Regions from separate parts of the Paenibacillus sp. FSL R7-0331 genome, predicted to be linked through region 4. Evidence: predicted binding sites of a transcription regulator. Region 4 holds the regulator's gene; each other region holds the start of a gene.
The links. The regulator LexA, encoded in region 4, represses DNA repair genes until DNA is damaged. The targets are predictions, from matches to a motif close to CGAACATATGTTCG.
Positions count from the first base shown of each region.

Region 1 (7,907 bases), 1.2 Mb from region 4:
TCATGTATCCCGCTGATGATCCCTTTACCCTGAAGGGTATACAGCCTGTTAAGCAGATTAAGCGCCGGAAGCGCCAGCTTATCGTCCGCAGGAGTCCTCAGCAGGGCGCGGAAGCCGGTCTGCCAGGCAGCATCGTTAACCAGCCGCGATGCCCAATCGAGCATATCCCGGAGTATACGCTGTTCCATTTGTTCCACCATCCCTTTTTTGTACCATTGTATGGGGACAACTGGTACGGGGAAGCGGCGGATGGCGGGATACCAAATATATTATTTAAATTTTAAATAAAATCTTCTCAACATGGCCAGCTGTACTCTTGTGAGCTTATGTATAGCAATCTGAATTCATTATCCCGGTTATCTAACATAACGCATAGGCAGCAGATCCAGTATATCCGTTTTGGCCAGACCCTCATTCTCAGGGATAATGACCTTGCAATCCTTGGCATAATCAGCAATCAGCTCCCGGCACATCCCGCAGGGCGATACTACCCTAATCTCATTGTCCTCACTGTCCGGGTCCGGGTGTCTTACTGCAACAATGGTGTCAAATTCCTTGTAGCCTTCCGAAATGGCTTTTCCGATGACCATCGCCTCCGCACATACCGTCACCCTGGACAGGCTGGCTTCCAGATGAACCGCTGTAAAAATCTCCCCGGTCCTTGTGCGCAGTGCCGCACTTACATGATGCCGTTCCCACTCGTAGCGCTTTTTGATAATCTCCTGTGCAGCAGCAACCAGTGTCTCGTCTTCAATCGAAATTTCAGATTTCATCTGCTGTTCCTCCTGATCATTCCGGACTTTTTCTTTATCTAGTATACTAAAATCTGCTAATTATAAGCTATACTGATTAGGCCGAAGCATCAAGAATACAACATAATCAGGAGGAGCTTGTGAAAAAAAAGAAATTATTCCCCAGTCTTATCATCATCATCCTGCTTGCCCTGGCAGCCTACTTGTTCGAAGAGACCAGCCCGTCTGTCACCACAACGCCAGCCGGCAGCGGTGAGGTAGTACAGCTTGTCTTTCCTTCAGACCGCTATCCTGAAACGGCCGGACATATCCAGGAGGCAATCAGAAACGGCGAGTCCGCCATCTGCACGATCAGCCGGGAGGATGCGGAAGAGAACCGTAAGGAATCCCTCAAAGGGGTCCCGACCAAAAAAGGCTATGACCGTGATGAGTGGCCGATGGCGATGTGTGCCGAGGGCGGTGCCGGGGCCGACATTGAGTACATAACACCCGGTGATAACCGCGGCGCCGGCAGCTGGGTAGGCAACCAGCTCGAAGGCTACGCCGACGGAACACGGGTGGAGTTCATGTTCAAATAAGCAGAAGAGGCAGCAGCTCCGCCGGGGCTTATACCGGAGGAGCTGCTGTTTAATGAAGCAATGTTAGAATAGACAGGCTTTTGTAATAATAACCAGCAGAATGAACAGAACCAGAATCGCATTGGTCGATGTCATCCACGGGCTTACAACCGGCATAACCGGAGGACCCTGATTCACTCCTCCAACATTGTTTCCGCATCCGCAACCGTAATCTGCACCCATTTGTAATTCCTCCTCTGAATAATTGATACTCACAGCACAGAATATGTGGCAGCTATCCCGGCAGTTTGGGCCAATCGGCAAACATATGTGTTCCCCTGCAGATTAATAATACGGCTCCATGGTGTCGATATATTGTAGGAATGCAGATAAACCTGGAATGAAGCGGCAGATCATATCCGGATACATTATCAGCTATCGAAATCCCTCAGGAGGTGCATAGTGGACATAGCCGCATTATCTGTTGTGATGGGCCAGGCATCACTTAAGCAGGCTGTAGGCCTGCAGGTTATGAGCATTGCCAAGAATGCCGCTGAAATTCAGGCGCAGAATATCGCCCAGATGCTTCAGCAGAGCCCGCATCCGAATCTTGGAAAAACACTTGATATTCAGGTTTAATTGTTTTATTCTTAGATACATAAGAACACAAGTTCTGGTATGATGCCGGTTCTCCTCAGCCCTTCGGGCTTTTCTTTTACTCATAAATACGAACATACGATCTTATCTAGAGGTGATAATATGCAATCCTATTACCAGATGACTGCTCTTGAGAGCTGGACCGAGGATTTATATCAGCGTCTGCAGGTAAAACGCCCGTCCGATATTTCCATTGCTTACATAGCCGAACGCCTCAATATCTGGATTCATTATCTGGATGTGCGCAGCAAAAGCGTAGAGGCCTCAGCGGGCATGTATACCATGTTCCTGGACAACCGGCTGCCGCCCGAGCTGCAGCGCCTTGAATTTCTTCATGAGCTCTGCCATCTGCTCCGCCATGCCGACAGCCGTATTCTAATGCCCGGACATTTCACTCAGGCGCAGCAGGACGAATCCGAACGCTTTATTCTCTACGCTGCTATGCCCTACTCCATGATCTCCGCCAGACCCTTGCCTGAACTGCGGGAAGATGCCGTATATCATATCGCCTCTACGTTCCAGGTACCTGAGGAGCTGGCCGTGCAGCGAATCGATCAGATTCAGAGGCGGATCTTCCAGGGTCAGCTGATGGCTGTGATGGAGCGGAGCGAAGAGAGAAAATTCATCCAGAGACATATTCGTTAACTTCCGCGGGGACAATACCCTCATAAGTCCTTAGAGGGGGAGCGATATGGAAGCTATTCAAGTTATCCGCTTATTACTATCTCATCCGGAATACAGCGTAGATGCGGTGCATCCTGAAATTCCCGATTTCGTCGGCATCGCGGCCATTGAAGTGGACCACGAGACCGAAACCTTTTCGATTCTGCTGCAGGAGCCTGAGGTATGAATACTTTGTTGAACAAAAAATGACCCCGCCGGCGTCCGGCAGGGTCCAAATCTATGAATAAGGGGGGTATGTCATTACTATACCTGCCTTAGCTTAATGCATTATGAAATTCTGCTGAAGTCCGGCTGAAATTTTAATTTTTTTTTGGAGCCGCAGCTTGTCCGTTTAATTCTGCTGTTAAGCCAGGCAGTATATTAATGAACCGGTTATGCTGCATTACCGGAACAGCATAGCTGATATCCACCTGACAGCAATAGGTTACATCTGCTTCGAATCCGCGGCCGCGCAGCTCGCGGGCGCTGGTACACTCCCAGATCAGCTCCCGGATTCGCTGCCCCGAAGACCGCAGAGCACCGATGCAGACCTCCGCCTCCGCAGATTTACTACCTGTCAGCTTAGAGAGGATGAGTCCTGCGCCCAGGTAATCCTCAATGCCGGGACGAAGATTATTCTCGGAACCGATCACATCAGGCCATTTCTCACCGCAGGGAACTACCGTAATCGCCGCCCTCAGCTCAAGCCTAAGCCGGTTGGCCGTTTCGGCGACAGCTGATGCATTCAGCAGACAGCCGACCAGCAGCGCAGGCGCCTGTGCTGCAATCCATGTGCAGGCCGCACCGTTCATGGAGCACAGGACAAAGTCGCGTTCATAATCAGCAGAGCTGAAGGTCAGCGGAGACAACGAATGGCCCCCTGTTCTTACAGCTTCCGCCCGTCCGCGGATTATCTCTGCACCCAGCTCCTTAGCGTAGGCTTTTGCCTGTTCATTGGCCGGCGGCGGATACGGATAAATGTTAGCCTTGTGCTGGACTGCCGTTACAACAGTGGACGAGAAGCTCAGTACATCAACGATAATAATGATGTCTCCGCGCTCCGCTGCAGCCCTCGCCCCTCTTTGGCCCCAGTCCAGTTTAATGTCATAGGGCGCTTGGTCAAAAAACACAGGGTCGCCCTCCTCTCTTGTCCGGATTCATCTCAGACCTACAAAGAGGGAGTTACCCATAGAAGGCTGCCGCCGAACCGCTAATCCTAATAATTCTTTAATTTTGTGGTAAATCTCCTGTTTGTCCCGTCAATCTGCCACAAAAAAAGCCCTGCCGTCGGCAGGGCCACATTCTATCCGTACAACTATACCCAGAAAGCCTTAGTGATGATAACCAGCAGAATGAACAATACCAGAATTGCAGCAGTAGAAGTAAAAGGACTGCCGTATCCGCAGTTCGCTCCGCCAACTGGACCTACATTTTCACCATAACAACCCATTTCCAATTCCTCCTTCATGATTGAGTACACCATAGCATATGTGATTTGCCTGCTGCTGACTGGGTGAAACGGCAATGTCTTTTGGCCCGGATTTTTTATTTGGAAATATCAATAAAGCCTTCACCGAACACATCGCGCACATCATGGATCGTAACAAAGGCATTTTTGTCTTCAGCGCGCACAATTTTTTTGAGCATGGATACTTCCTGTTTGCTGATGGCAATATACAGTACATTTTTGTCCTCGCCGGTGTAGTAACCGTAACCCCGCAGCACCGTTACGCCGCGGTCCATTAGCTCAGTAACCTTGGCTGCAATACGCTCATGCTCTGCCGAAATGATGGTAACTGCTTTTTTGGGATTCACCCCTTCAATAATGAACTCCATCGCCTTCGTTCCGATAAAGAGGATGACGAAAGTGAACATCACCTTCTCGATTCCGATAACAAAAACAGACAGTCCGGCAACAATCAGATCAAAGAACAGCAGCGCGTAGCTGATATTCCAGTCCCAGTACTTATTGGCCAGCCGGGCCAGAATCGTCGTTCCTGCAGTTGTACCGCCAACCCGGATGATTAATCCGATCCCGCCGCCGGCGAGCAGACCGGCAAAGATAGCATTAATTACCGGCTCACTGGAATTAATACTCCAGCTCTCGGTCAGATACAGGAACAGCGAATTAAAAGCTACAGTAATGACGGTATAAATAATCGTTTTCTTATCCAGCAGCTTGTAGCCGATAATTAGCAGGATTCCATTGAGTGTGAAGCCCACAAGAGCAGGTGACCATTGCAGCAGATAAAAAAGAATGATCGATACTCCGGTCACCCCTCCCTCGCCAAAATCATTAGGGATAATAAATACGTTGACTGCGAGCGCAAACAAAAACGCCCCAACAAGCAGCATGAACAGCTCATACACTCTTTTTTTCATAACATACGCCTCCAGTTACATTACAAAGCCCACAAACAAAAAAGCGACTAAAGGAGTCATGCATCCTTTAATCGCTTTGGGTAAGCTCTTTTGATACCTCTGATCATAACAAGCATCTGCCGGAATGTAAATACACGGGCTGTGTATTATTAGCCTATGGATACACCCGAATACGTTACCGGCCCAGTCACACTAGCCGCATTCAGCAGAATGTTCAAACTGTTGTTAGCCACCCCTAAAGAGTACGCATGATAACCTGCCGGTACGCTTCTGTCCAGAAATGACATCGCTATAGGCTGAATTGCCAGCAGAGCAAGTCCGCTTGCTCCCACATTATAAATAGGCTGGCCGTCCCGGTACAGGGTGAATACGACACTCGGTATACCCAAAGTAGTCTGGAACCCGATGCTGGCGTTTAACAGAACCGATCCGCCGGTAACCGTTGACAGCCCGAACTCTGCCAGGATCAGATTGGCTCCCGGTGCAAGAATCGGAATCGATATCGTCTGGCTGCCTGTTGAGGCTGTACTGCTTCCTACATCAATAATTGTTGCCATAATAACCTCACACATCCTCTCATCTATTCTACTTTCAGGATATGCGGGGAATGACTGATCAGCTTGTACGGATGAACAGTGGTATTCTCCTATTTATAGCGGAAGAGAGACAAGCATCCCTTTTAACGGCCCACGGTATGCTTCAGGAATACTTCTATCTGCTCCATATAACCTTCGACTGTGATTCTCCGCGGTGCGAACAGGCTGATCGCCAGTGCCCTCAGGCTGGAATCTGCCGTTGCTGTCCTCAGCATCGAGTGCTCGGTGTCCGGAAATACCCTAACGGTGAGCAATGAGGCCGGGCTGATCTGCCTGCGGTAAATATCCTCTGTCTCTTTTACATCTACATTCAGATCCTCTTCCCCTAACAGCAGAAGCACCGGAGATTGGAAGCTTTGCAGGTCGTTCTCAGCATCTGCCCGAAAGTTCTGGCTGACAAAAGACCAGCGCGCTTCAGACATTCTATCCTCCGGTCCATCAAGCTGCACATAGTCTTCATACGGTGCCCCTTGCTGCAAAAGCTCATTGACCCGCTGCTCGTAAGCCGCCTGCCCGCTAATCTCCTCTTGAGTATAGCCGTCCTTCAACATTTGCTGTTCTGTATTAAAAGCTCCCTGCCTTAGCCAGTTGATCGCCGGTGAGACGAGAATGCTGAATGCCAGCGGTTCTGCGGCTGCCAGCTCTGGTATAACCCAGCCGGCCTGGCTGGCTCCCCAAACCCCAATCCTGCTGCTGTCTATGGAAGGCTGCTCTCTGGCCCAGGCCAGGACATGGCGGGCTTCCTCTACCCGGTCACCGATGCTCTGATTCAGCCAGTTTCCCTCTGAGCCCCCGATTCCTCTTTTGTCCAGAGAGAGTGAAGCATAACCCAATGAGGCCATCCGTTCCCATAACGGCTTATATCCGTCATCATGAGAGGCATTTATCGGCCCGTCACCGTGAATGAACAGCACCAGGCCAGATTTGCCGGAGGAATGCTTGGGCAGCACCAGCGTACCGGTCAATTGTCCCTGCGGAGTCGTAATTTCAACAGGCTGTTCCACCATATCGAATGTATTCTGACGCACAATATATAGAGCTGCGCCAAGCAGAATAAGACTAACGACAATTATTGCAGCTATAATTTTCTTTTTCATATGAGCCCCCTGCATATCATATACGTCCATTTCGTTTCCCGGAAAAGAAGGCTGCGCACCAGGCTGTGCTCCTCCGAGCACACACTGAATGCGAGCCGTTCATACAGGCGTCTGGCCTGCTCGTTGCTGCCGGAGACATGCAGCCCCAGATAATGCAGCAGCGGCTGATCCTGCATATATTGCTGTGCCCGGCGCAGCAGTATTCCGCCAGTCCCCTTTCCCTGATGCTCCGGATGAACAGCAAGATCAGCTATGTAGCATTCTCCCGGCGACGGCTCGTGGTTCAGGAAATAGAGTGCGGTCAGGAGACGCAGTGTACTCTTGGTTCCAAGCTGCTTCAGCTCCTTCCATTGGGGCAACTTGGTATAAGGAGCAGAATGCGTGGATTGGGCGGCTGCCGCCGCAGACGGGTCATGGCTTTTGTGCCATTTTAGAGAAAGTGTACCTATGACCTGATCTCCCTGAAGTGCCACCATTCGCTTCGTTAACGGCCCGTCCGGAAACAGCTTCATCAGCTGCTCAAAAAACACAGCCAGTGAACCCGCATCCAGCTTCGTCAGCGCATTAAATTTCCCCTGAAACCCGTGTGCCAGCATAAAGCTGACATCGCGGTTGTACTCGGGCTGCATGGGTTCAATCATAATCGGCAGGCTTGTCATGCTTCCGCTGTGCCTCCCTCAGAAACGGCAGGGTCTACGCACAGCAACAGCTCATAATGAAGCTTATCCCGGCCGAAGAGGGAGAGGTATGATTTTTCAACGACGATTAACGGGCATGTCTCTGCTTGAAATTCCCGCTCAGCGTGCCGGCAGAACTGCCTGATATGCAGCTCAAGCTCAGCCTCACCGGCAGCCTGCAGCGAATAAGACAGATACTTTCCGGCCGGAAGGATGCGATCGCTGTTCTCCAGTAGCTTCCCGGCAGTATACAGGGTAACCACACCCGTTCCGTCATAGATATAGTGGACATCGGCTTCAAACAGATCCTCCATCCGCCCTTTCTGTTCAGCCAGCATTCCCGCACTAAGCACTGCTTCGGCATCGAGCTCGAACCACTTTTGCAAAGCCAGCGCTTCACGCCGTTTTACACTATAGGCCTGATGCTCCTTTTGAAACTCCCGGTGCTCCTGCAGCACCTTGCCGATAAACTGCTGCAGCTGCTGTAGCCGTACGATTTCCCTGCTGATCTCCGTCTGCGAATGCG
Region 1 covers NZ_CP009284.1:5,175,128-5,183,034, forward strand. Annotated here, with positions in the region: gene R70331_RS22280 (glycosyl hydrolase) at 1-188, opposite strand, end outside; gene R70331_RS22285 (cytidine deaminase) at 357-773, opposite strand; gene R70331_RS22290 (NucA/NucB deoxyribonuclease domain-containing protein) at 893-1,330, shown strand; gene R70331_RS31660 (hypothetical protein) at 1,394-1,552, opposite strand; gene R70331_RS31225 (YjfB family protein) at 1,772-1,948, shown strand; gene R70331_RS22295 (ImmA/IrrE family metallo-endopeptidase) at 2,069-2,611, shown strand; gene R70331_RS31665 (hypothetical protein) at 2,658-2,816, shown strand; gene R70331_RS22300 (2-phosphosulfolactate phosphatase) at 2,950-3,759, opposite strand; gene R70331_RS32355 (hypothetical protein) at 3,945-4,079, opposite strand; gene R70331_RS22305 (YitT family protein) at 4,175-5,011, opposite strand; gene R70331_RS22310 (hypothetical protein) at 5,161-5,568, opposite strand; gene R70331_RS22315 (alpha/beta hydrolase family protein) at 5,691-6,704, opposite strand; gene R70331_RS22320 (GNAT family N-acetyltransferase) at 6,701-7,363, opposite strand; gene R70331_RS22325 (MerR family transcriptional regulator) at 7,360-7,907, opposite strand, start outside.
Region 1: R70331_RS22295 (ImmA/IrrE family metallo-endopeptidase) is a predicted target of LexA. The motif match lies at 2,038-2,051, and genes of this name have one in related genera.

Region 2 (7,907 bases), 1.2 Mb from region 4:
CCGTCTATGAGGTATCGGAGTCCGGTAAAAGAGTGATGACTGTTGAAATCAGCAGATTGAAGGAGCTGCACCGCAACGCCGTCGCCTGTGAGGAGGATTTTTTATGAAAACCGTCTTTCGTCCCTTCTGGAGCTATGAATTACACAGGACCGAAGCCTGGTTAACAGAAATGGCCGCCCAGGGCTGGGTGCTTGCAGGCTGGAATCTGCGGCTCCGCACATTTTCATTCCGGCAGGACAACCCTGTCCACATGATATGGCAGATCGCCTATGACCCGTCAGCCATAACTGATATTCCGGCAGCATTGGCCGCCGGTGGCTGGAGGAAGCATTTGCAGCAGGGCAAATGGTCTGTATATGCTAACAGCGGCCGGCCGGAGCAGATTAAGCTTTTCCCGGCCCGGAAGGAGCTGCTTAAGCGCAGCCGAACCCACTCCCTGTTCTTCACTGGAATAACCGTGTATGCAGCTGTTATTACCATCATCCCGTTGACTCTTCTCGCTGCTTCAGTATGGTCAGGCACACCTGTCCATGTTGTGAAAAGCCCCATGTGGCTGGTTACCGGGCTTGCTGGCTTCGTTCTTCTGCTGCTTCTTACAGCCGCCGTGACAGCTCTTTACAAGATCAGAACTGAGAGCAGGCACTACTACAGCGAGAATGAGCGGGCACAAAAGGCCGAGCCTATGCATCTGTCAGCAGGCCGCAGGGCTGTCCGTCTGAGACTTGGCTGGATGTACTCCCCGGACCGGCTGGAGAAATGGCTTGAGAATCAGGAACGCCGCGGATACAACCTGTACAAGGTCGGACGGCTGGGCACGAGTTTCTACTTCATTAAAGGCAGTCCGCGGCTGGTGAATTATCATGCGGATTATCAGCTTGCTGCAGACCCGGATTATTTCGAGCTGCACAGGGCGGCTGGCTGGAGGAACATGTTCAGTACCTCTTTTTCTACCCGCAAATGGACGATATGGAGCAAGGAGTATGACCAGGGTGAAGAGCGCCCGCAAATGTACAGCGATCCGTTCCACCGCCTGAAGCATGCGCGCAGAATCGCCATGTACTATACTCTGCTTTTCCTGCCTATGCTGCTGCTCTATTCGCTGAATCTTACAGTCTTTATCGGCAGTGCTGGCAGTGATGGCGCCAACCCTGCGCGGCTTACCAATATTCTGCTGATGCTTGTCTCGGTCATCATCTTCGGCTCCTTTGTCAGCAGAACCTGGCTGTATTACAGACGGCTTAAGATCAGCCTGAATTAACACAGAAAAGGTGCTCTCCTATAACAGGAAAGCACCTTTTCTTAGTGAACGCAGCAGTTACTCCGCCTTCAGATCGTACTTATAACAAGCCAACGCCTCAGCTTCTCTGAAGCCTATTCCGGTGCCGTCACCCGCGGCTGTAATCATTCAGTATTAGTAATGCCACTGCGACCATCCGGACAAATTATGCAGGCCGTGGCCGTGTACTGCCAAGATCCCGGACTGGTTCCTGCATCAATGAAACCGGTTATGAGAACCGGATTCTCCGGCTAGAGCATGGTTCGTGTCTGATAAGCTGGCTATTGCGGTTAGATCAGCTCGCCGCGCTTCTTCAGGAAGCGGTACAGAACGAAGCCGCATACCGCACACAGCAGCGCACACAGACCAATAAATCCATATCCCGCCTGTAGCCCGCGCAGCAGTGCGTCCGGGTCATTCTCACCATACATCTTCTTTACCGCTTCGATAACAAAGCCGATTATATAGTTCCCGATCACACTGCCCAGCCCCATCATAGTAACTGTAAAAGTAATGGCTGTATCGCTTCCGCCCGGATAACGCTTGGCTATGAAGGCCATAACGGTCGGATAGATCATCGCAATCCCAAGGCCGGCGGCAGCAAACAGGAATGCCCAGGACTCACCTCCTGCAAGTGCTGCAAAGGTACAGACAGCTGAGAAGCCCGAGAAGATAATCAGCGACAGCGTAAAGCCGATTTTGTCAGTCAACGGTCCCAGCACCAGCCTGCCGACTGAGAACAGCAGGAAGAATGCGGACAGCAGGCCGGAGGCCTTAACGGTATCCCAGCGGTAAGCCTTCTCCAGGAAATTAACCAGCCAGCCGCCGACAGCCAGCTCAGACACAACGCCGAAGGAGAGGATCAGCACCATCCACCATAAGGCCGGATCCCGCCGTAATTCTTTGAAGGGCGTGCGTTGTTCAGCCGGCAGATCATCCCCCGGAAAGGTGCTGCGCAGCGCCGTTATAATCGGCAGCAGAGACAGGGAGAGCATCACCAGATACATTCCCCGCCAATCCAGTTCCTGGCCGGATACTTGAACCGACATCATCCCCGTGGCAATCAGCGGGGCAACAGTCGAGCTTAATCCATAGAAAAAATGGGACAGATTCATCATCGTACCGACATTTTTGACAAAAATCCGCGCCCCCAGTATAGCCAGGGCAATTTCCAGCATCCCGTTACCGATATACATCAGGAAGTAAGAGGCGGCAAAAGCCGGATAAGCATGCGAGACAAAGATAAAAATACCGGACAGCAGCATGGAGGCAAATGAAATGATGCTAGTCGCTTTAATTCCAAATTTACGGACCAATATAGCGGTGAACGAACACGCAATAAGATAACCCAGAGCGTTGAGGGACAGCAGGCTTCCCAATTGCTCCTCGTTCAAATGAAAATCTAATTGAATCCGCGGAATAGCCGGTCCTTTAATATTCTCCGATATCCCGAAGATGATAAAGCCCAAAAAGATTGTAACAAGCTGCATCGCATAGGTTTTATTAAATCGGGTTGTACGCTGTTTCAACGTGAAGGCCTCCTGAAAGATGTGAATGTTGATTATGGACAAAATAAATACTCAGACCGGGCTTGATGCCCGTTATTATTTGCGTTCAACCAGCTGCAGCCTGTACGTCAGACTCTCCAGCGTAAGGGCAGTTATGCCGGTCATGTATTCTTCCTGTGTGTTATTTTTGATCAGCAGCGCAGGCATATGCTCCTGCGGAATATGCTCCAGGCACCCGTTAAGCAGCTCCTCCGTCATAGAGGGGTCTGTCAGCTCGCCGGTAACGGCTACCGAGACCGGATTGAGTATCGTGATGACCGAAGCCAGCATTTGGGCCGCCATGGGGATAAAGGTCTCCTGCTTATGCAGCCGCTGAAGCTGCTCCTCCCGAGTGTATGCAGAAGGAAGGTACGAGATTTCTCCGGCAAAATTGGTTATCCCCGCCACCATCCGCCCGTTTACGATAAAGCCTGCTCCCGGAAAATGATTCCTGGGAAAGGTGACTACGGCAAACGGCTGGTCCTCCTCCGGATTATGCAGCTGATAAAAACCGTACACGGTAGCATTCATGTCATTCTCAACAATGATATCCATATCGTACTTCTCGCTGAGCTGCTCACCCAAAGGGACTCCAGCCAGCTCAGCCACATCACAGATGCCGATTACCCCGCGGTGTGCGACTCCCGGTATGCCGATGCCGGCTGCCTTTATATTGCTGTATTTTTGGGTCAGCTCTCCGATTAGCAGATCCACTGTATCCGTATCAATCCGGGTAAAGTCACGGGTCCCTTCATCCAGCCTGTCTCCTGTCAGATTAACCACTATGTACGATACGGAATGCCGTCCGCCTTCAGTTCTCACCATAAGGCAGAGCACGCAGGCATAATCAGCATTGAACATGTATTGTCTGGCAGGACGCCCGCCGCTCGACTCCTCCAGTTCAAGCTCCAGCACCTCCCCGCTGCGGACCAGCTCATTCAAAATACTGCCGCAAGTAGCCACACTCAGCTGTGTCATACCGGCAATCGATGCCTTCGTTCCGGTCCCCGCGGCCTTCAATGTATTTTTCACCAGCTCTACATTTATCCTTTTGACCTGATGTGTATTATGGGATACGGTCATAACGGCTCCTTTCATAACGGCAAGTTATTATAACTCTTTTAATAAGTGCAAATATAGTGGCTTTAAAGGCTTATGTCAAGTGTTCATTACAGGTTTCCACATAAAACTGACATTCAGTGACCATCTGTCCATAGCAAAAAGAAAACCCGTATCGCCTAAGCGATTACGGGTCTTCTTCAATAGGATGCGGTCAAGAGGACTCGAACCTCCACGATATTGCTACCACTGGCACCTGAAGCCAGCGCGTCTGCCAATTCCGCCATGACCGCAAATTATGAGTGTCACTTTCGCGACCACAAGATAGATCATATCATGTACAAATATCAGAGTCAACCTTTTTTATTATTTCATTTCTTTTCATTATTTTTTGGATAATTATTGCTTTTCATTATAAATTCAAGGTATAATAAGAACAGAAGTTCGCATACTATAAATGAGGTGATTTATATGGCGACCACTACCAGAACTACTCTGAACACACCCATTATTCCTGAAGATATAACCAAAGACGAACTGTCCCTTGTGAGAAGCTATCTGCTGCTGACGTTTATTCATAAAGTATTTGAACGCGATTGCCGTGTAATCGGCAGGAGCGGATTATTCAAGACCCCTCAGCTCTATATGGAGCTGGTGACAAGCGCAACGAAGAAGACTTCACTGATGCTCCAGGAGGTAACACGCGAGCTGTCCTCCCACAATCTTAAGATCACCACGATCCGCCAGGATCAGCGTGGTGTCGAAGCTTCTTACGCATGCCGGGGTTATACCGGTAACATCAATATCCAGTGGCCGGGCTTCCGCAATGAGATGATGCAGCGCATGCGTGCATATCTGGGGCTTAATCCCGAGCTTGCAGTGCTGCCGAAGACCGAAAGCGTCGAGCAGATGGCTATGTCCATCTGAATTCCGTTAGATTAACTGCAGCAAAGCCCCCGTCATGATAAGGACGGGGGCTTTGCTCTTTTTGCTATTTTACCTACAAATCCTCCAGACCTTTGCGCGGCTCCGAGTATGGCTGAAATACATAATTACGGTCTAGCTTAACAACATGCTTATTAGGACGGCGAACCATCACCTGTGTATCATCCCAGGCCAGAATGATGCCTCTAACATCATTACTCTCAATAGCGTCACGGATAACGCGCACCTTCTCACCGGATATGCGGTAGGCATCCAGCTGTTCATCGCTGATCATGGTCATCCCTCCTTTCCACTAGATTGTCCTATTCAAAAAAAGACCCAAATGAGAATCCATTTGGGTCTTTCATCCTTAACAAAGATCCTATATCAGCGCTTCATTCTTCTCAAACCAGAAGTCAAGAACTTTAGCGGACATCACACGTTGCTCCAGATACTCAACCTGATTCTCTGTGAAATTCTGTTTCCAGTTGAATTCCAGCTCTTCGCACAGGCTAGTGATCGTCAAAAGTTCCGACCATGCAACATAACGTTTGTACCAGAAAAATTGAGGATGTTCAATCATATAGGGATACAGATCGTCGAACTCTGTGTGTTTACAATCCAGCGCACGCTCGAAATGATCCTTGGCCTCGGTTAGTTTATCAATAAAAAATTGCTCTGTCACCGGTTCTTTCCCCATTGTGACGCCTCCTCTCCTATGTCTAAACCTTATTATAAAGGAAAACTTATAGGGTGAAAAGAAGATGTTTTAAAAATAGGCTATGTTCCTATAATTGTCACCGGTTTAATCGGCGAAATGAACCTTGCCGTCCTCCAGTGAGGTTATACGGACGAGTGATTCCAGCAGAATTCCCTGATCTCTGATTGTACGCGCCCCTGCCTGGAAGCATTTCTCGACAACCACGCCCATTCCGGCAAGCTCAGCCCCGGAGCGCTGGATGATTTTGATCAGTCCGCGCGCAGCATCACCGTTAGCGATAATATCATCAATAAAAAGCACCTTGTCTGCTGATGAAATATATTGCCGTGACAGCATAATGTCAGTGACAATTCCTTTTGTAAAAGACGGAACCCGCTCACACAGGGCATCAGGATCAGCCAAAAGCGTTTTTTTGCGGCGGGCAAATACAAGCGGCACCTTCATCTCCAGAGCGGTGGCAAACGCCACGGCAATACCCGAGGATTCTACGGTAACCACCCGCGTAATGCCTGCATCCGCAAACCTCCCGGCAAACTCCCGTCCCATTTCCATCGTCAGGATCGGATCAACCTGGTGGTTGAGCAGGGCATCCAGCTTCAGCACCTGATCTGATAGGACGACCCCTTCCTCTAAAATCCGCTGTTTCAATACTTCCATGACTTAGTACCTCCATTACCTTAATAATTCCAGACATTCCACATGCACAGCCGTTCATTTCACCAGCACGGAAGTCATGTCCCTCTGGCTATCATCATAACCTGTACTATATGGACTGCACAAGGCAATCCGGCGGGCACAGCCCATTTTTATAATCACAGCACATAAGGAGTGAAGCTATGAAATCGCATGTCCGTACGCTGCAGATTGCTTTCACCTATATCGGGACGATTGTCGGCGCCGGGTTCGCTACAGGCCAGGAGATTCTCCGTTTTTTTACCCGGTACGGCCATTGGGCGCTGCTGACCATCATGCTGTCGACGGTACTGTTCATTTGGCTAGGAACCAAGATGATGGTGATCGCCCGCCGGACCGGCGCAGATTCCTATGAGGACTTTAACCGTCATCTGTTTGGAGAAAAAACGGGCAGCCGTATCAGCCTGTTCACCATGGTCATTCTGATCGGGGTCAACAGCATTATGCTTGCCGGCGCCGGGGCTATTTTTCAGGAGCATCTTGGCTTTCCCTATCAGGCGGGGCTGCTGATTACACTGATTGGCTCATTCATTCTGCTGAAGCGCGGGATTTCAGGCATTATGCAGCTTAACAGCCTCGTTGTGCCGCTGATGCTTACTCTGTCGCTTATCATTATTTTTAATACATTCGGGCTGCCGGGAGCCGAACGGTTCCTCTTCCTGCACACAGATCACAGCACCTTCAGCGCCTGGATGTCACCGCTGCTGTATACCGCCTTTAATCTTGGAATGGCCCAGGCCGTGCTGGTTCCCCTCGCCCGCCATACGGAGGATGAACAAGCGCTGGTGCGCGGCGGAATACTCGGCGGTATCGGCATCGGCTTCATGCTGCTTGCCGCTCATTTTGCCATGAGCTCACAGATGCCGGGCATTCTGCAATACGAAGTGCCGATGGGCAGCATCGCCTTCCGGCTCGGCTCAATCGTACAGCTGATCTACTTGCTGCTGATCTTCCTGGAAATATTCAGCACCTTCGTCGCCAATATTTATGGCGTCAGCGTCCAGCTCCAGCAGCGCCTTCCGGTCGCTCCAGCGCTTGTCACCCCTCTGCTGATGCTGTTCTGCTATCTGTTCAGCCAGTTCGGCTTCAGCTCGCTGCTTGGATTATTCTACCCGATCTTCGGCGCTCTGGCTCTGGTCTGGGTCAGCATGCTGCTGCGTGCACCGCTGTCACCGCCGCCGCGCCCGCCGGGATCTTCCGGTCCTGACGGGATGGGAACGGATGCGAAAGAAAGGGATAAGAAAAAGGGCATTACAATTGTAGCGGTTAAACCGGTTATCCGGGGGCGGAAGTGAGCGCTGAAGCGGGTTAGCCGGGAGCGGATGTGGGCGGTGATGCTGGTTAGCCGGGAGCGGAAGTGAGCGGCTAAGGGCATGGGTGCTAGGGCTTGGACCGGTGCTAGGAGATTCAGGAGATAGGAGTTAGGACATACAAAGCTGGCGGCTCGTATCGGTATCAATAAAGGGATTTTTCCCTTTGCTCGCGGCTGAGTTGCTACTTTTGAGCTCGTTAGAGGGTTTTTTCCCTTTGCTCGCGGCTGAGTTGCTACTTTTGAGCTCGTTAGAGGGATTTTTCCCTTTGCTCGCGGCTGGATTGCTACTTTTGGGCTCGTTAGAGGGATTTTTCCCTTTGCTCGCGGCTGAATTGCTACTTTTGGGCTCGTTAATGGGATTTTTCCCTTTGCTCG
Region 2 covers NZ_CP009284.1:2,694,498-2,702,404, reverse strand. Annotated here, with positions in the region: gene R70331_RS11045 (PadR family transcriptional regulator) at 1-107, shown strand, start outside; gene R70331_RS11040 (DUF2812 domain-containing protein) at 104-1,258, shown strand; gene R70331_RS11035 (MFS transporter) at 1,567-2,766, opposite strand; gene R70331_RS11030 (ROK family protein) at 2,881-3,906, opposite strand; tRNA gene R70331_RS11025 (tRNA-Leu) at 4,092-4,175, opposite strand; gene R70331_RS11020 (YhjD family protein) at 4,354-4,809, shown strand; gene R70331_RS11015 (hypothetical protein) at 4,883-5,101, opposite strand; gene R70331_RS11010 (hypothetical protein) at 5,189-5,506, opposite strand; gene R70331_RS11005 (xanthine phosphoribosyltransferase) at 5,612-6,184, opposite strand; gene R70331_RS11000 (YkvI family membrane protein) at 6,364-7,515, shown strand.
Region 2: R70331_RS11020 (YhjD family protein) is a predicted target of LexA. The motif match lies at 4,316-4,329, and genes of this name have one in related genera.

Region 3 (7,907 bases), 1.2 Mb from region 4:
TACATTACACCAGGAACACCACAGTATGCAGCACTGCTGGCGGATCTCGACAAGACGGCTATTTCTCTCAAAAAGCTGAATGACGCAGGTGTCCCTGTACTCTGGAGACCGTATCATGAGATGAACGGAGGCTGGTTCTGGTGGGGGCAGAAGAGCCGCTTCACCGAGCTGTGGAACCTCATGTTCGATCGCTACACCGTGTACCACGGGCTGCATAACCTGCTCTGGGTGTGGAGTCCGAATGCGCAGAACCAGTGGAGCCAGGAGCCGGCCAGGTATTATCCCGGAGCCGGCAGGGTCGATGTGCTGGCGCTCGATATTTATGACGGTGATTTCAAGGACAGCCATCATGACGGGCTATGGGATCTGGGGCGCGGCAAGCTGATCGCCATCGGTGAGAACGCGAAGCTGCCTTCTGCAGCGGTACTGGCCAAATCACAAAATAAATGGTCCTACCAGCTCACCTGGGCGAAGCTGCTGTATGAGCAGAACACGGAGCCGGTGATTAAGGCTTTTATGAATGACAGCTTTGTTATTACAAGGGATGAGTATAAAGCCTTGGCCGCCGAAGGGGAGCAGGCGCATCCTCCGGGAATCAAGGGTGAATATTTCAACAATATGGCGCTGAGCGGAGCTCCGGCACTGGTCCGGACAGATTCCATGATTGACTTTACGTGGAGACAGGGCAGTCCTGACCCGTTAATTAATGCTGATCTATTCTCGGTACGCTGGAGCGGCAGGCTTAAGGCTGAATTCAGCGAGACCTATAATTTCTACACTTATTCGGACGACGGCATACGGGTGTGGGTTGACGGGGTACTGGTAATCGACAGCTGGGTTAAGCAGAGCGGTACAGAGCGCAAGGGCAGTATACAGCTGATTCAAGGCAAGCTGCATGAGCTGAAGGTAGAGTATTATGAGAACCAGGGGGATGCCAAGGCTATCCTGATGTGGGAGAGCCACAGCCGGCCTAGAGAGGTTATACCACCCGGAGCATACGTGCTGGCTTAGCCGGCGATATTTGCAGGAGATCTCCAAATTTTTGGGGATCTTTTTTGCAATGAAGGCGCTTAAAATTTGAAATATGGGTGTTTCGAGCTTTTTTTACATTAATTTCATTTGCGCTTTACAAAACCCGCCATTATTCTGTTAAGTGGAGGGATTTGAACAGATGAAAAAAACCTTATACACAATTGTACTAATGATGGTAATGATCCTCAGCGCCTGCAGCAATAACAGCTCTGCGCCAGCCTCAGAAGAGGAGGTGCAGGAGACCGTACTGAACTTCTATAACGAGATGTCGAAGTTTGACGAAATGGGCAGATCCTCGCTTGAGAATTTCAATACGACCCTCACTTCGTATTCTACGGGAGCGGCTACAGATAAAGAGCTTGAGCAAGCCCTTGATTCGTTCCAGGATACCGCATCCGATATTGCCGGCCGGGTTAATGATGTGAAGATATCCAAGAGCCTGCCGGAAGACGTCGAGACATTGCTGAGAGATGCAGTGATTGCTTTCCAGAGCGCTTATTCCATTAAAGAGAAGGCTTCGCAGAGTGCGGCTTCCCCTGAGGTGACTGCTGACGAATTCAATGCTATGAACCAGCAGGCAGATGTGGCGATGCTGTACGGTATTTCCAAGGTAAATCAGGCAAGAGTGGCTGTAGGGCTGCTGGAAGAAGACAGCGCGGCTGAGACAGAGCTGGGGAGCGTTCCCGGAACTGTGGTCAGTACAGAAGCAGATGAGATTGGCGGGAATGCAGCCAAAACTCCTGTAAATAGCGGAACCGAATCCGGCAATTCCGCAGACTGAGATTAGCTTTGCTCAAGGTTATTATTTGAGGCGCTGTACAGCCTGGCTGTGCGCGCCTTTTGCTTGCGGTCTGTCTGCACATCAATTGATGTCCGGTTGACTGAAGCCGGCTGCTGTTATTTTTTTCTTCTTGCTTACGGGAGAGTCTGCTAATATAATACGAATACAAACATATGTTCGTGTGATTGGGATGTTGATGTGCGACTATAACTTGAGGAGGAGCGGCTATGGGCAAACAGCTGGAGGAAGGATCGCAGGAAGGCAGCCGGATAATGCTGAAGGATCAGGTACAGGAACCCCGCAGGGATGAGCGTGATATGCCGGGCATAGGCGTACAGGCTGCGCAGCATAAGCTGAAGGAGATTGAGCAGACGCTGGCTGTGTCACTAAGGAATCATAAGCGGGTAACTGTGGTGCTGCACGGTCCGGCTGAGGTTAGACAGATCAGCGGATTTGTCACCTCCATTCATACCCACTCGCGTGAAATTAAGCTGCAGTGGGCAGAGGAATGGAAATGGATTCAGGTGGATGACATTGAGGATGCCTACATTCTATAAGCAGCAGCGTAACAATACGGCCCGGATCAGCGCAGCAGGTTAATTAGCTGCCGGTTCTTCCGTCTTCTCATACGCAATCAGTGTGACTGCGCCCTTGCCTGTGATCCGGGCGAGGTCTGCCTCGGCCTGCCGGATGATCTCGACTGCGTCCTCTTGGCCGCTTAGTGCGGCTACCTTATAAAGATCACTGTGAATTTCCATGGATACATACCACCTTTCGCTCAAGTCAGTTCGTGTTATCTAATGTGGCCTATTTTGCAGAAAAGCATCCGGTTCTGATGTAGATGCAGCGAAGCTTAGGGCCAAGGAGCGGGAAGAACAGATTGTCTCGGGGCTTTTCGGAGGCAATTGATTTACTGATTGTGCGCGGGATCATCATCCTGCTGATTGTTGTATGGGGATGGCTGGCCTGGCATAGCTGTTTAGTATAGGAGTGGAGAGGGCCCTGGTATCCGGGGTCTTTTGTCTTCTAATGAGGCTTACGGGCGTTACGCATACTCTTGTTAGGCAAACCGTACAAGCAAAGCAGATGGAGCAGGCATCTACTGTATCAGGGGGTGAGGAAAATGCTGACATTAGATCAGGTGAAGAGTAAGTCGGCAGGCTGGCTGGGAAATCTTCATCCGGTTATATTGGCCGGAGCCAGTGCTCTGATCCAGCGCAGCTATGCCAAGGGTATCCCGATCGTCATCACCCAGGGCATGCGGACGATTGCCGAGCAAAATGCTCTCTATGCGCAAGGCCGCACGAAGCCGGGAAATATCGTAACGAACGCAAGGGGAGGCACCAGTTATCACAACTATGGTCTGGCGATTGATTTTGCCCTGCTGCTGCCGGACGGCAAAAATGTCTCCTGGGACATCTCCCGGGACGGGAATAAAGATAAAATTGCTGACTGGCAGCAGGTGGCACAGGAGGCCAAGAAGCTCGGTTTTGCCTGGGGCGGGGACTGGACCTCCTTCAAGGATTATTCCCATCTGGAGATGACCTTCGGGCTGACCACCGAGCAGCTGCGGGCAGGCCGGCAGCCGACAGTACAGCAGGTAAAGGATGCGCTGGCTGTCATTAACGGTACGGCTCCCGGAGCGCACCAGGCGGTCATGGTCACACTGAATGGTGTCCAGATTACCAGCGGTATGCTGGAGAACGGCACAACCTATGCGCCGGTGCGTGCGGTTGCTGAAGCGCTTGGTGCAAGTGTCACTTATGATGCTGCGAGCAGGACAGTGAAGCTTGTCAGGGAATAAGAACCACCTGTATAGATGATGCGCCTCATGGGGAAATTATCAGCGAAAGACAATTATCCTCAAAGGGGGCACATCACTTGAATAAGCTGGTCACGAGCCTTGCCTGCGGTACATTGTTATCCATGAGTCTTATGGGATCCGGTTATGCAGCCAACGCTGCTGGCACCGGTGGAGGAATGGGAGCGTCCATCCCGGACACCGGCAGAACCGGAATGCAGACTGAACGTATCCGTGAAACCAACGGTACCACAGGCACTCATATGCTGAATGGAACGGGTAACCGGATGATGAACCAGACCGGCAACACGATGAACCGCAATGGCGATACGCTGATGAACAGAGTAGAGCAGAGCGGTGATAAAATGATGAACAACGCCACCGGCACTATGCGTAAAGGCGGTAACATGGTGAACAACGCGGTCCGGGGCAATGACAACAGCTCCGTCTCCCCGCTGTCCACCAGCACCGAAACCGGCAGATACCGCGCCACCAGCACAACTACCAGCGCCACTGACAACGACAGAGGCTCCAACTGGGGCTGGCTCGGTCTGCTCGGCCTGCTGGGTCTGGCGGGTATGCGCAGCCGCAGCGGAGAGCGGGAACGCCACTAGCAGGTAACCTGCTGCCGTTGAGGCAGTTGGGGTGCTTGTGAATGACATGTCGCTGGACGACGGGTGTTACGGAGTTAAGGATGTTAGGGGTGTTCCGCCCTTCGGGCGGGTATAAGGGTGGGTCAGGGGTAGTGATGCCCCTGACTTTTGTTTGTTGGGTGCCTTTGATTTTCGCTTCCAACTCCCGATGGGGACTCCATTCCAACTGCCTTTGAATTAGCTCGTATTGTGCAGATGCGGGGATTAAAAGTAACTTTGCTCTTTAGTGTGCTGTTCGTTTAGAGTTACGACATCACTGAATCTGTATAGTGGAAAATGTTACGCTCTAGGACAAGCTCAGCCTATTTGGACTGGCATATAGTCTTGTCTTATGTAACTAAAAAATATTTGTGATTTTGATTGCGTATCCAATAGATACGTGATATGATATTTCTTGTCGCGTTACAACGCACATTATATGCCGGGGTGGCGGAACAGGCAGACGCACAGGACTTAAAATCCTGCGAAGGGTGACCTTCGTACGGGTTCGACCCCCGTCCTCGGCACTACAAAAAAGAGAGCTCATCTTAAAGGATGAGCTCTCTTTTTTTGCATGAAAATTTGACAAACAGAAAGTCGGATTTTTTGGGAGCATATAAGGTAATGAAAGTGTATTGTAAACTAATTTTGAATGCATAGAAATAAAGTGAAAGATTAATTTATAAGGGAATAAAGATATGGAGATTACCGGGATTAACTTGAAGTATGGAGATAATCTGGACTTGCTTTATTTTAAAATTGACTTGGTGATGGAGTGATATAGAACAATGTTTTAAATATTTCTATATACTTTTGCCAGGATCTCATAAACTTGCTTTGCTTGGGGTCTTTTGTTTGGATCTAGATGAAGAAGCGTAATAATCATTTCTAAGATTGGTGTGGTTAATTGAACTGAGATGTCTTCTTGTTGTAAACATTTGCTGAATATTTGGTGTAAGGTTACACCAAGTGCATATAGGTCTTCTGGAAGTCTTGATTTGTTTAAAGGGTATTCCCTCCATTCTGGGGGTGCAAAACCTGGTGATCCCCAAGGTGTTTCATCAGGATTATCTATATTACATGCGCCTTCAAAATCTAAAGGCCTTAATAAATCATTATAATCTATAATTAGATTCATTGGCTTACAATCTCTCCAGACCCATCCACAGCTATGAATTTTATCGATTATTGATGTTAGCTGTAATCCATAGTTTAAAGCGTTCTTGAAAGAAATCCCTTTATTTATTAATGAGTTTAAATTTTCACCCTCGATGTATTCCATTACAACATAATAATTATTCTGGTAGATAAAAGATGAGAATATTTTTGGTACATCTATTCCATTTTCATTTAAACACTTTATGATCATTTCTTCATGTTTTAATCTAGAATATCCATCTGAGGAATCCCAGTTCGTCTCACCATTACTTCTACCTTCTTTTAGAATACAACGTCTAGTAGGTTTAACACTGAGATCAATTGAAGAATAAACCCCTCCTTTACCTCTTTGAGTGATAGCCTCATAAGCAAAAATGGTTTTTCCAAGAGGCATATCTTCTCCCGATGATTGAGTAGTATTTGCATGACTTATATTTGAAAAGGGATTGTTAAGCCAACTTGGAGCAGCAGAACCTGATGATCGAAGATCAGGAACTAGGTTGCCAAATAGATCACGAACAGCTGGAGTAACTGTCCCTCTGTAGTTCATATTAATTAATTTAAAGGCGCCATATCTATAATAAACGCAACTATTTTCTTTAAATCTTAAGTCAAAAGGGATTATTGGTGCATTTAAGTTAGTAGTCATATTATGTAACATTTCAGTAATATATAAAGCCTCTTCATTAGATCGTGGATAAACTGTTATGAATTTTCCAATTTGACTAAATCCATAATAAAGTCCGCTATTAATTTTGCCTAATTCATATAATGAAATAGGAGCTTTATAGAGCACTTCTAACTTTGATAAGAAAGGAGCAACACACTTAAGTACTTGCGAAGCGTTAATTATAGTCGAAGAGATATGAACTTTCCATCCTTGTTCTGGATCATCAGAGTTCATATAACGATTACTCCTCCAAATAGAATTTGGATGCATAATAGGCAAGAATTTCATGCAATCATATTCCCATTGGTGTAGAAGCCTTACTGGCAACGAATTGTTCTTCATAGTATCCTCCATGATTTTATTTTGAATGAGATAAGGGGAATAGATTCCCCTTATCACTAGCTCTTATTAGAGCAGTGGTGGCGAAATTAAACTTTTTACTCAAGGACAAGGGGTTGACAAGGTGGGAATTAAACCTGTATAAGCACCAGCGAAACCAGCAGCAGGAGCAGGAACTGTATAAGCACCAGCGAAACCAGCAGCAGCAGCAGGAGCAGGAACTGTATAAGCACCTGCAAAACCAGCAGGAGCAGGAACTGTATAAGCACCTGCAAAACCAGCAGGAGCAAGAACTGCATAATTACCGGCGAAACCAGCAGGAACAGGAACTGTATAAGTATAAGCACCGGCGAAACCAGCAGGAGCAGGAACTGCATAATTACCGGCGAAACCAGCAAGAGCAGGAACTGTATAAGTCCCACCAGGGGACTTTGGTTGTAGGTTCGCTAATTCAGTAGCATTAGTTGCTAAAGATTCAAGAAATTCCAATTGTCTTAATAAACTCTCGCCAAATTCTTTATCGGTTAAGCACTTGCTAATTATTTCTTTTAATTCCATATGTAAGTCTCCTCCTTTTAATGTTTATATAATTCATCTTAAATTACAAAAAAATACATGTTCGAAAGTTAATTCAACATTATTTTTTATTTTTATTGGATAAAGCGCAAACCAATTGCAGGTTGTAGTAGATTTGCCAGTTCTGTCTTTTTGATAGGCAATAATGATGATGGTTGTATTGGCCATAATAAACTTCCCCTGTGGTGTGCTGCAAACTATTGTCAATGATAGGAGTAGATGTTCTCAATTTTTCTCTCTAAATAATATCTTGGTTCTTTCCGTATTCTTTTATGAAACGTTTCCAAATTAACTATTGAAACGTTTCCACTTTGGTGCTATTATAATTTTCAGAAGAGGTCGGAGGTGTTAAATGACAAGCATTAAAGATGTAGCCAACTTAGCCGGCGTTGCTGTAGGTACCGTGTCCAGAGTCATTAACAACTCTGGCGCCGTCAAACCCAAGACACGCCAAAAGGTAGAAGAAGCCATTCAGGAACTGAATTATTTCCCGAATGAAGTGGCCCGGAATTTTAAAATGCAGAAATCCAAGATGGTCGCCTTATTGCTGCCAAGTATCTGGAATCCCTTCTTTTCTGAGCTGGCGTATTACATTGAGGATGAGCTGGACCGGGAAGGCTATAAGCTGATGCTGTGCAACAGCGGCGGCAAACCGGAAAAGGAGCTGTATTATCTCGATATGCTGCGGCAGAACAAGGTGGCTGGAATTGTTGGCATAACTTACAACGATATCGAGAATAATGTGAGCAATGACATTCCGATTGTAAGCATTGACCGGCATTTTAATAAGAAGATCACCTGCGTCACTTCGGATAATTATGAGGGAGGCCGTCTGGCCTTAAGAGAGCTTGTGAAAGCGGGAGCCAGGAAGCCGGCTTTTATGGGGAGTGTCACCTCTGTGTTCAGTGAGACCATGAA
Region 3 covers NZ_CP009284.1:5,166,956-5,174,862, reverse strand. Annotated here, with positions in the region: gene R70331_RS22280 (glycosyl hydrolase) at 1-1,011, shown strand, start outside; gene R70331_RS22275 (hypothetical protein) at 1,172-1,813, shown strand; gene R70331_RS22270 (YolD-like family protein) at 2,041-2,370, shown strand; gene R70331_RS31925 (hypothetical protein) at 2,410-2,571, opposite strand; gene R70331_RS22265 (M15 family metallopeptidase) at 2,937-3,617, shown strand; gene R70331_RS32180 (WGxxGxxG family protein) at 3,695-4,228, shown strand; tRNA gene R70331_RS22255 (tRNA-Leu) at 4,688-4,773, shown strand; gene R70331_RS22250 (class III lanthionine synthetase LanKC N-terminal domain-containing protein) at 5,040-6,344, opposite strand; gene R70331_RS31655 (hypothetical protein) at 6,516-6,971, opposite strand; gene R70331_RS31650 (hypothetical protein) at 7,005-7,157, opposite strand; gene R70331_RS22240 (LacI family DNA-binding transcriptional regulator) at 7,342-7,907, shown strand, end outside.
Region 3: R70331_RS22270 (YolD-like family protein) is a predicted target of LexA. The motif match lies at 1,980-1,993, and genes of this name have one in related genera.

Region 4 (7,907 bases):
AGCCCTTCTCGGCAAAACCTGCCAGCTTACGGGCCAGCGAATCCGGTGACTCATGGTAATTCCCGTTCTCATCCGGAAGTCCGGCATTCGGATAGCAGCTTACAGCCGCCGAAGAAATCTCCGACAGCGACCGGATATGATCACGCATAAACTCAGGACCTGTAGCACAGTTCAGTCCAATCGAGATCGGATTCAGATGCTCAAGCGAGATGTAGAACGCCTCGATATTCTGGCCGGCCAGCGTTGTACCCATCGGCTCAATCGTTCCCGAGATCATTACAGGAAGCGTAATGCCTGTCTGTTCAAAAGCATTGCGGATTCCGATACTGCCCGCCTTCACATTCAGTGTATCCTGCGACGTTTCCAGCAGCAGGGCGTCTACTTTACCGTCGATAAGGGCAACCGCCTGCTCCTGGTAGCTGCCCACCAGCTCCTGGAAGGTCACGCCGCCGGTCACAGACAGTGTCTTGGTCGTCGGCCCCATCGCCCCCACTACATAACGCGGATGCTCAGGTGTATCGTATTTGTCTGCAGCATTGCGGGCCAGCCTTGCCGCCTCCAGGTTAATCTCACGCGCCCGCTGCGGGATATCGTATTCCGCCAGCACGACGGAAGTCGCGCCAAAGGTATTCGTCTCTATCAGATCCGCGCCAGCCTCCAGGTATTTTTCATGAATGCTTTGGATGACCTCCGGACGTGTAAGCACCAGCATTTCATTGCAGCCGTCCAGCTCTTCTCCGCCAAAATCCTCTCCGGTAAGGGGAACCTGTTGAATCATTGTACCCATTGCTCCGTCCAAAATCAGTATGCGCTGCTCCAAGCTCTCAGCAAGTGTATATTTAGCCACTTTTTTATCCCCCCCGAAAACATTAGAGTTAGTTTAGCAGAATAAAGAGAAATCGGAAAGCATTGCTTTCCACTCTGCATAATTGTTATTATTTGGCGGTTGATGCAGAAGGCAGTGCAGCTACGGCTGCACTGTCAGCATTTTGCCGGGCATGGAGTGCTGGGTGCGGGCAGTTACATGTGAAGTAACCTTATATTCGCCGTCCTCTTCAAAGGTCCATTCCGCCTCATACACGCCGTCTCCGGCAGAGACTCCCTTCACTTCAACCTTTACCGTCTCATCCTCACTGCTTACCACTTCAAAAAGAACTTCCCGTGCGTCCTCTACCGCCTCGCCGGCCTGGGTAACCGCCGCCTGAAAAGTTACCGGCTCGCCCGCTTTCGCCTGCTGCGGACTCCAGCTCAATTCCACCTGAATCGGTTCCATAGAAGCATTAGCGGCAGCATGCATATGATTATGCTCCATACGGTTTGACGAACAGCCTGCCAAAGATACCACAGCAATAACGGACAGTGCAGCTGCCAGCTGCTTAGGTCTGATCATCCGGCATCCTCCCGATTGAATAGTAAGGTTCCCTTCGAAGCTTACAACGCGAGTAATCCATTCTGTATCTATTATACATATAATTTTAACTATTGCTCCGGCATTAAATCGTTAACCGCATTAAATACGCATATTCCCGTATCTCCTCTGACTATATCCCCCTCCAATTCACCCTTCTTCCAGTCACTGCATAAGCTGTCGCCATAATGACTGTAGAAGGGTTGTTGAACAGATTGATTAGCAAAGATCCTGTGTATCACATCTTGAAGCTGCTGCAGGAACAGGGAGAGCCTAACTTCAGGCAAACCGGCATGGATGAAAGAGACTTTGCGGCTGCACTGAAGCACATTGTCGACGCGGGTTATACAGACAGCAGCGGAAGCGGTCTCACTCAGGCCGGGCTTGATTACATCACCGGTTACGAAAGAAGAATCAGCGACAGCCGGAACTAAGTGCCACAGCGGGGGGGTCCCATAAGCCATGAAATGGCTGGGACACCCCTTGTTTTGGAGTTGGATGGACGTTTGCGCTCGGTGAGGACGCTCCGCGAACGAAACGTTGTTACAATCGCTGTGCCCTCCAGATTTTTTTCATTCCCCTTAGCGGTGAAAATCCGGAGACCAAGGCGACCGCTATCGCTTTCCACAATTATTCCGTTCTCTCCGCTCTTTAAGCGGGAAATGGAAATGGACTACAATATTTATAAAAACGCAAAAAAAAAAGAAACCTCTCTTTTGGTAAAATGGAGTTGCCACACAACCATTTCAAAGGAGCGGTTTCTTTTGTACATTCAATATACCATGGACCAACTTTGCCTCCAATGAATCTTTTTTGAGTATTAAGCTTTTGAAGATAGAGGCCTGTCTCCGCTAGTATACTTTTGGGACAGCCTTAAATGTACCTGATTATCTCCAGCCTTTCCGGCGGCTGGTGTTATCGGCTTTAATTAGGGCCGGTGCAATTTGTTACGCCGCGCTTCCTTCCTTCGTCTCCGTTTCTTACGGTTAAGGACAAGCTCCAAAAAGAGCTCAACAATAACCCCTACCAGATCAGCCATCAGCTTCCCTCATATTTCGGTGCCAAGAGCACAGCGCTTAGAGATTGCCGTCCTTTTTGACCGTTTCATACCGTTCACGGATTTCCAGGTTTTTGGCATGATTGTATAAATCCAAGGCTGCAATCGCCCTGAGAGCAAGCTTAACGAACAGAACAAAGACAACGATCCCTGCCCCTATGCATGCCAGCCACACTAAAAAGAAAAACACACTGAATGCTCCGCTAACAAAAAATCCGGGTTGGCTTATCATCGTATATATCAGCTCCTTAACATAATGTATTTATTGAGTATACCTTATCTGGAATATTATGTATGTAATGAGCGGTAAATCACACGCTTAAAGGCATTCTAAGCCGCATAAAAACAATAAAAAAGCCGGCCTCCTATGCAGGAGACCGGCCCGGAAAGATTCTATAGTGATTGTACCAGCGGAAGCAGCTCAGAGAGATGACCGATTCTATAATCCGGCTGAATCTCAGGATCAGGCGCTTTCTCTGTCCGGTTGATCCAGACGGTCGTCAGGCCGGCAGACAAGCCGCCAAGAATATCCGTTGTAAGCTTGTCGCCTACCATAATTCCCTGTTCAGGAGCAATATCCAGCAATTCAAGCGCATGCCCGAAAATCGCCTTATCCGGCTTACCCTTGCCGAAGCTGCCTGAGATGACTACATGATCGAAATAAGGAATAAGCTCAGGTACGCCGTCCAGCTTCTCCTGCTGCAGGGCCGGGCAGCCGTTGGTGAGCAGCAGCAGCTTCACTTTACCGCGCAGCTCATCCAGCACCTGCAGTGTTTCTTCATACATATAAGGACGGCTGCGGCGCTCCTCACCGAACTTGGCCGCCAGCCGTTCAGCCAGCGCCTCATCATGTATACCGAGGGATGCCAGGCCGCGGCGCCAGGATTCCTTGCGGTATCCCGGGGCAAGCTGCTCCAGCTGGCGGAATTCCTGTTGCTCTCCGGCAGTAAAGTTTGCCCATAGCGCTTCGAACGGATTAATCCCGATCATCTTCGTGAACGGAAACGTCTCATACGATTCATAGAGGCCTCTGGCCTCCCTACGGACCGCAGCCTCCAGCTCCTGAGGGTCCACTGTCTCGCCCGCTGCTTCGCAGGCGGCACGGAAGGCTTCCTCAACACTCCGCTCATCCCAGAGCAGTGTATCGTCAAGATCAAACAATACGGCGGTAATCGGCATTATATCGCTCCCTCTCCCCATGCTGGTCTATCTTATCTTTCTATTCGTGCACTACTTCGATATTATTCGCTTTGGCGAACTGCTCCAGCCGTGCTCCCATAGCCGCTGTATCATAACGGTTCAGGAATCTGGAGAACACCCACTGCTTGCGCTTGCCTTTATATTTGAGGGAAACCATGCTGCGGGACAGAATAATCTTCTCAATCTCTGCCGCCTGCAGCCAGCGCTCACGATTAAATTTTATAGTGGAAACTCTGGCCCGCTCAACCTTCAGATAAGGACGGCGGAAGAAGATCAGGGCTGCCAGTAAGAAGTAGAGGACAACGCCCAGCCAGTTAGCCAATATCCCCTGGCCTCTCGCTTCGTCAATGGAACCCACTACCCAGAACATAACACCTAGCAGCAGCAGAACGATAGGAAATACAATGTTGCGTCCTTTGAAAATATCGCTGCTTCCTGCAGCTGTCGATGATTTTGAAGCATAAATCGTTTCCTTGCCTTGCTTCTTTCGTTGCATATTAACTTGCTTTGAGTTGCGTTGAACCATTCTTTCCCAAGAACGGGCCATGTGAGTTCCCCCTAGTCATCCTAAAATATCTATGACAAAGACACAGGACTAATGTGTAAGCCCTTTGTTGCCCTGATCATCGTTGTCCACGATCTCAATCGTATCCAGCTGTGCACGGAAGTTCTTGCGGATGTTGCCAAGATAAATCTCGCGGAGCTCGGCGCGTTCGGCCAGTTCCTCTTCACTCAGGCCGCTGCTCTTCTGCTTGCGTGCCAGTTCATTGATGCGTGCGACCAATTCGTCAATATTCAATGCGTTCCCCTCCCTTTAAATTCATTCTAACTTTGCCATGAGAAAAAGAGCTTGTCAAGGTCTCCTCCCTGAAAGCTCTTCCTGTCGTAACTATAATCTCTCTAACCATTAGTATGCAGGCAGCGTAAGCACATCTCCGGCCCGTATTGAGCTCCCCGAAAGCCCGCTTGCCTTCTTAATTCCTTCTATATATACAACCGTCCTCATCTCCGACGGTTTATGTTCAAGCGCAATGCTCCACAGTGAATCTCCGCGTTCTACGACTACACGTTCAGCCGGAGTTATCGGGGATACTGAACCTGCAAACACATTGCCTACCACAGTAAAGCCGGAAATCACCAGCATCAGAATCAGGGCAAGCTTCAACAGTTGGCCTCCGTTGAACAGGCTCATCAGCGACCCGTATAGGGATGCTGATGTATTCTTCAAGCGGGTTACATATTCTAAAACAGAGGCATCGGCAGTCTGAACCTCATGTGTCTCATCATAGATGCTGCGGTAAGTACTGTATTTTAACAATTTCATCGACCTCCAAACACTTGTTCTTAAATTTGAGATTACTATAACACGAACATGTGTTTTGATCAATAGATTTTTTCGAACAATTGTTCCCCTTTTTACTTTGGATCTATTATGCCTCCCTGCCAGTTGCATCCAAATGCTATTAAAAAATAGTTAGAACTTATGTTTGTACGAACGGAAGTTCTATGTTATAATTTTCCCAAACATACTATATGGGGTTGATTCCAATGTCAAAGATTTCGAGTCGTCAGCTGGCGATCCTGGAATTCATACGTAACGAAGTCCGCAGCAAGGGTTATCCTCCGTCCGTCCGTGAAATCGGGGAAGCCGTGGGCCTTGCCTCCAGCTCAACCGTACATGGTCATCTGGACCGTCTCGAGAAGAAGGGCCTGATCCGCCGTGACCCTACTAAGCCTCGCGCAATAGAGCTGCTTGGACAGGAAGATTCAGAGAATGTACATCAGTTCGTACAGACGGTTACCCGCATTCCTGTTGTAGGTAAAGTCACCGCCGGGGTGCCGATTACCGCTACCGAGAATATTGAAGATTATTTCCCGCTGCCTACCCATTATGTCGGTGACAACAAGGTGTTTATGCTCTCCGTATTAGGAGACAGCATGGTGGAAGCCGGAATTATGGACGGCGACTACGTTATTGTCCGCCAGCAGCAGACGGCAGACAACGGGGATATCGTTGTAGCGATGACTGAAGAAGATGAAGCTACTGTTAAGACCTTCTATAAAGAACGTGACCATATCCGCCTGCAGCCGGAGAATCCGGCTTATGAACCGCTCCGCTTGAACCGCGTTACCATTTTAGGCAGAGTCATCGGACTTTTCCGCGATATTCACTAATTCTTTCCACTTGAGGCTGCTCCGCATAATTGCGGAGCAGCCTTTTTCCTGCCTAATCATTTGGATTAACAGCTTGTCCGCCCCCGATACTCCTGCCCCCATCCGTCACTGGTAACCGCATCCGTACTCCGCACATATTCTGGTATGAGAAGGAGTGCTGATAACTATGCCCAATTACCGGATTATTGTTGATCTGTCGCAGCGTATGCTGTATCTCCTGGATAATGATATTGTGACGCGGGGTTTCCCTGTAGGGATTGGCACGATGCTGACTGCTTCACCTGAAGGCGAGTATACCATTATTAACAAGCAGCCTAATCCCGGCGGGCCGTTCGGTGCTTTTTGGATGGGATTGTCCAAACCCCATTACGGTATCCATGGCACGAATGACCCTGCCTCGATCGGCCATATGGTCTCACACGGCTGTATCCGGATGTATAACGAAGACGTACTCGCCCTATCCCGCCTTGTTTCCATCGGAACAAGGGTCACTATCAGGCAGTAATTGCACACAGCAAGGGGCATCCCGAGCAGCCATATTACGGCTTGCGGGATGCCCCTTATTCTTCTATATTCGCGATGTTCTACAGCACGCTGCGCAAAAGTCTGATGGCGATTCGGTTCAAGCGCAGGGCTTCCCGGATCGACACCCTTGCTGCCAGCAATTCACGTCTGGCCCGGCTGGGATTAGGCAATCTGCGCAGATTCTCGTTAATTTCTTCAAGCCGCTCCAGAAGGATAGACCGCTGCGCCAGCAGGACACGGATTGCTCTGCGGATTCTTAAGCGTTCTCTTTCTGCCATATTAACACCTCTTTTACTGTTTTATAGTATAAGAGATGCTGCAGTGGCTCTTCCTGCCTGTGTGAATTGGCAGCTGTTATTTTTCGGGTATACGCACACGGAACTCAAAATCCTTACGCCTGTAGGTCATACCGCCCAGCTCTATGTATTCGGGTGTCCATCTTTGCAGCGGACCGGCACAATCCGCAAAGACCGGCGGCTTCCCCTCCTGCACCTGCAATACATATATATCCGCCTCAGCAAGCGCTGCAGCAAATAAATCCGCATCACATACCAGTACCTTATAAGTCGTGTTCATCCGCTTCCTCCTTGCAGACAGATTCATCTACCTTACGGCCAGCATAAACAAATACTTTTTAAATATAACACAATTGGTAATGTATGTATGTGATAATTTCCTTAGCTTGCAGAAGAAAAAGCATCACCGCAAGCTCTCTGTTAGCGAAAGCCTGCTGATCATGCTTTTTCTACTCTTTATTTCCTAGCCCCAGGTGTAAAAAACCACCAGAACCACAATCATTAACGTCGAAGCAAAGGACAGCCAGGTAAACAGCCGGTCCCAAAAATTATTTTTCATCTGTCTTATATACCACCAATATTGTACTGCGCTGATGCTCAGCCCCGTCACGTGAAGATTTAACGACCGAGCCGTAGCAGATATTCACTACCTGCTCTTCCGCCAAGCCTTTGAGGAATTCATTCGCTTTGTTCTCCGCATAAAAATTATCCCCGTCCACAAACTCTTTTACCTGTATCATGGTATTCTCCTTTTTCGTTGTTCTCATACTTGCTATTGTATTGGTACACATGAATTAGATAGCAGCGAAATGCACATGGCGCATCACCCCTCCACTAACATTTAATGTAAAATAGCCCTAAATGAACAGTAAGACATTCCGCAGAGAGCTGCGAAATGTCTTACTGTCTGCCTAGCTTAACACCCGGTGTAAGAATGGTCAAATACTTTTTACACAATTATACAATGGCCTGTTCTGTCTCATCCCTCCGGTAATCCGGTTTCAGCTTCAACGCCAATAACAGCAAAAACCCGCCAGAATCATTATCCTGGCAGGTTACTCTAAACCTTATATATTTAAGTTTGAGTAAGAAGAAATTTCTGTAGCGCAAGTTCAGTCCTGGCTGCCTCCGCGGCCGCTTCAAGTGACGGAATCCACAGTATGGAATCTTGCCTGATATAATGGAGTACGGCTTCACTGCTCCGGTCAAAATCCATCAGATGCTCACTCCCGGCCCGCTCCATCCG
Region 4 covers NZ_CP009284.1:3,934,106-3,942,012, forward strand. Annotated here, with positions in the region: gene metH (methionine synthase) at 1-787, opposite strand, end outside; gene R70331_RS16565 (FixH family protein) at 968-1,390, opposite strand; gene R70331_RS16570 (hypothetical protein) at 1,615-1,842, shown strand; gene R70331_RS16575 (hypothetical protein) at 2,485-2,697, opposite strand; gene R70331_RS16580 (HAD family hydrolase) at 2,859-3,644, opposite strand; gene R70331_RS16585 (hypothetical protein) at 3,685-4,212, opposite strand; gene R70331_RS16590 (DUF896 domain-containing protein) at 4,261-4,464, opposite strand; gene R70331_RS16595 (LysM peptidoglycan-binding domain-containing protein) at 4,573-4,983, opposite strand; gene lexA (transcriptional repressor LexA) at 5,214-5,840, shown strand; gene R70331_RS16605 (L,D-transpeptidase) at 6,007-6,345, shown strand; gene R70331_RS16610 (hypothetical protein) at 6,425-6,643, opposite strand; gene R70331_RS16615 (hypothetical protein) at 6,720-6,941, opposite strand; gene R70331_RS16620 (sporulation protein Cse60) at 7,210-7,401, opposite strand; gene R70331_RS16625 (hypothetical protein) at 7,737-7,907, opposite strand, start outside.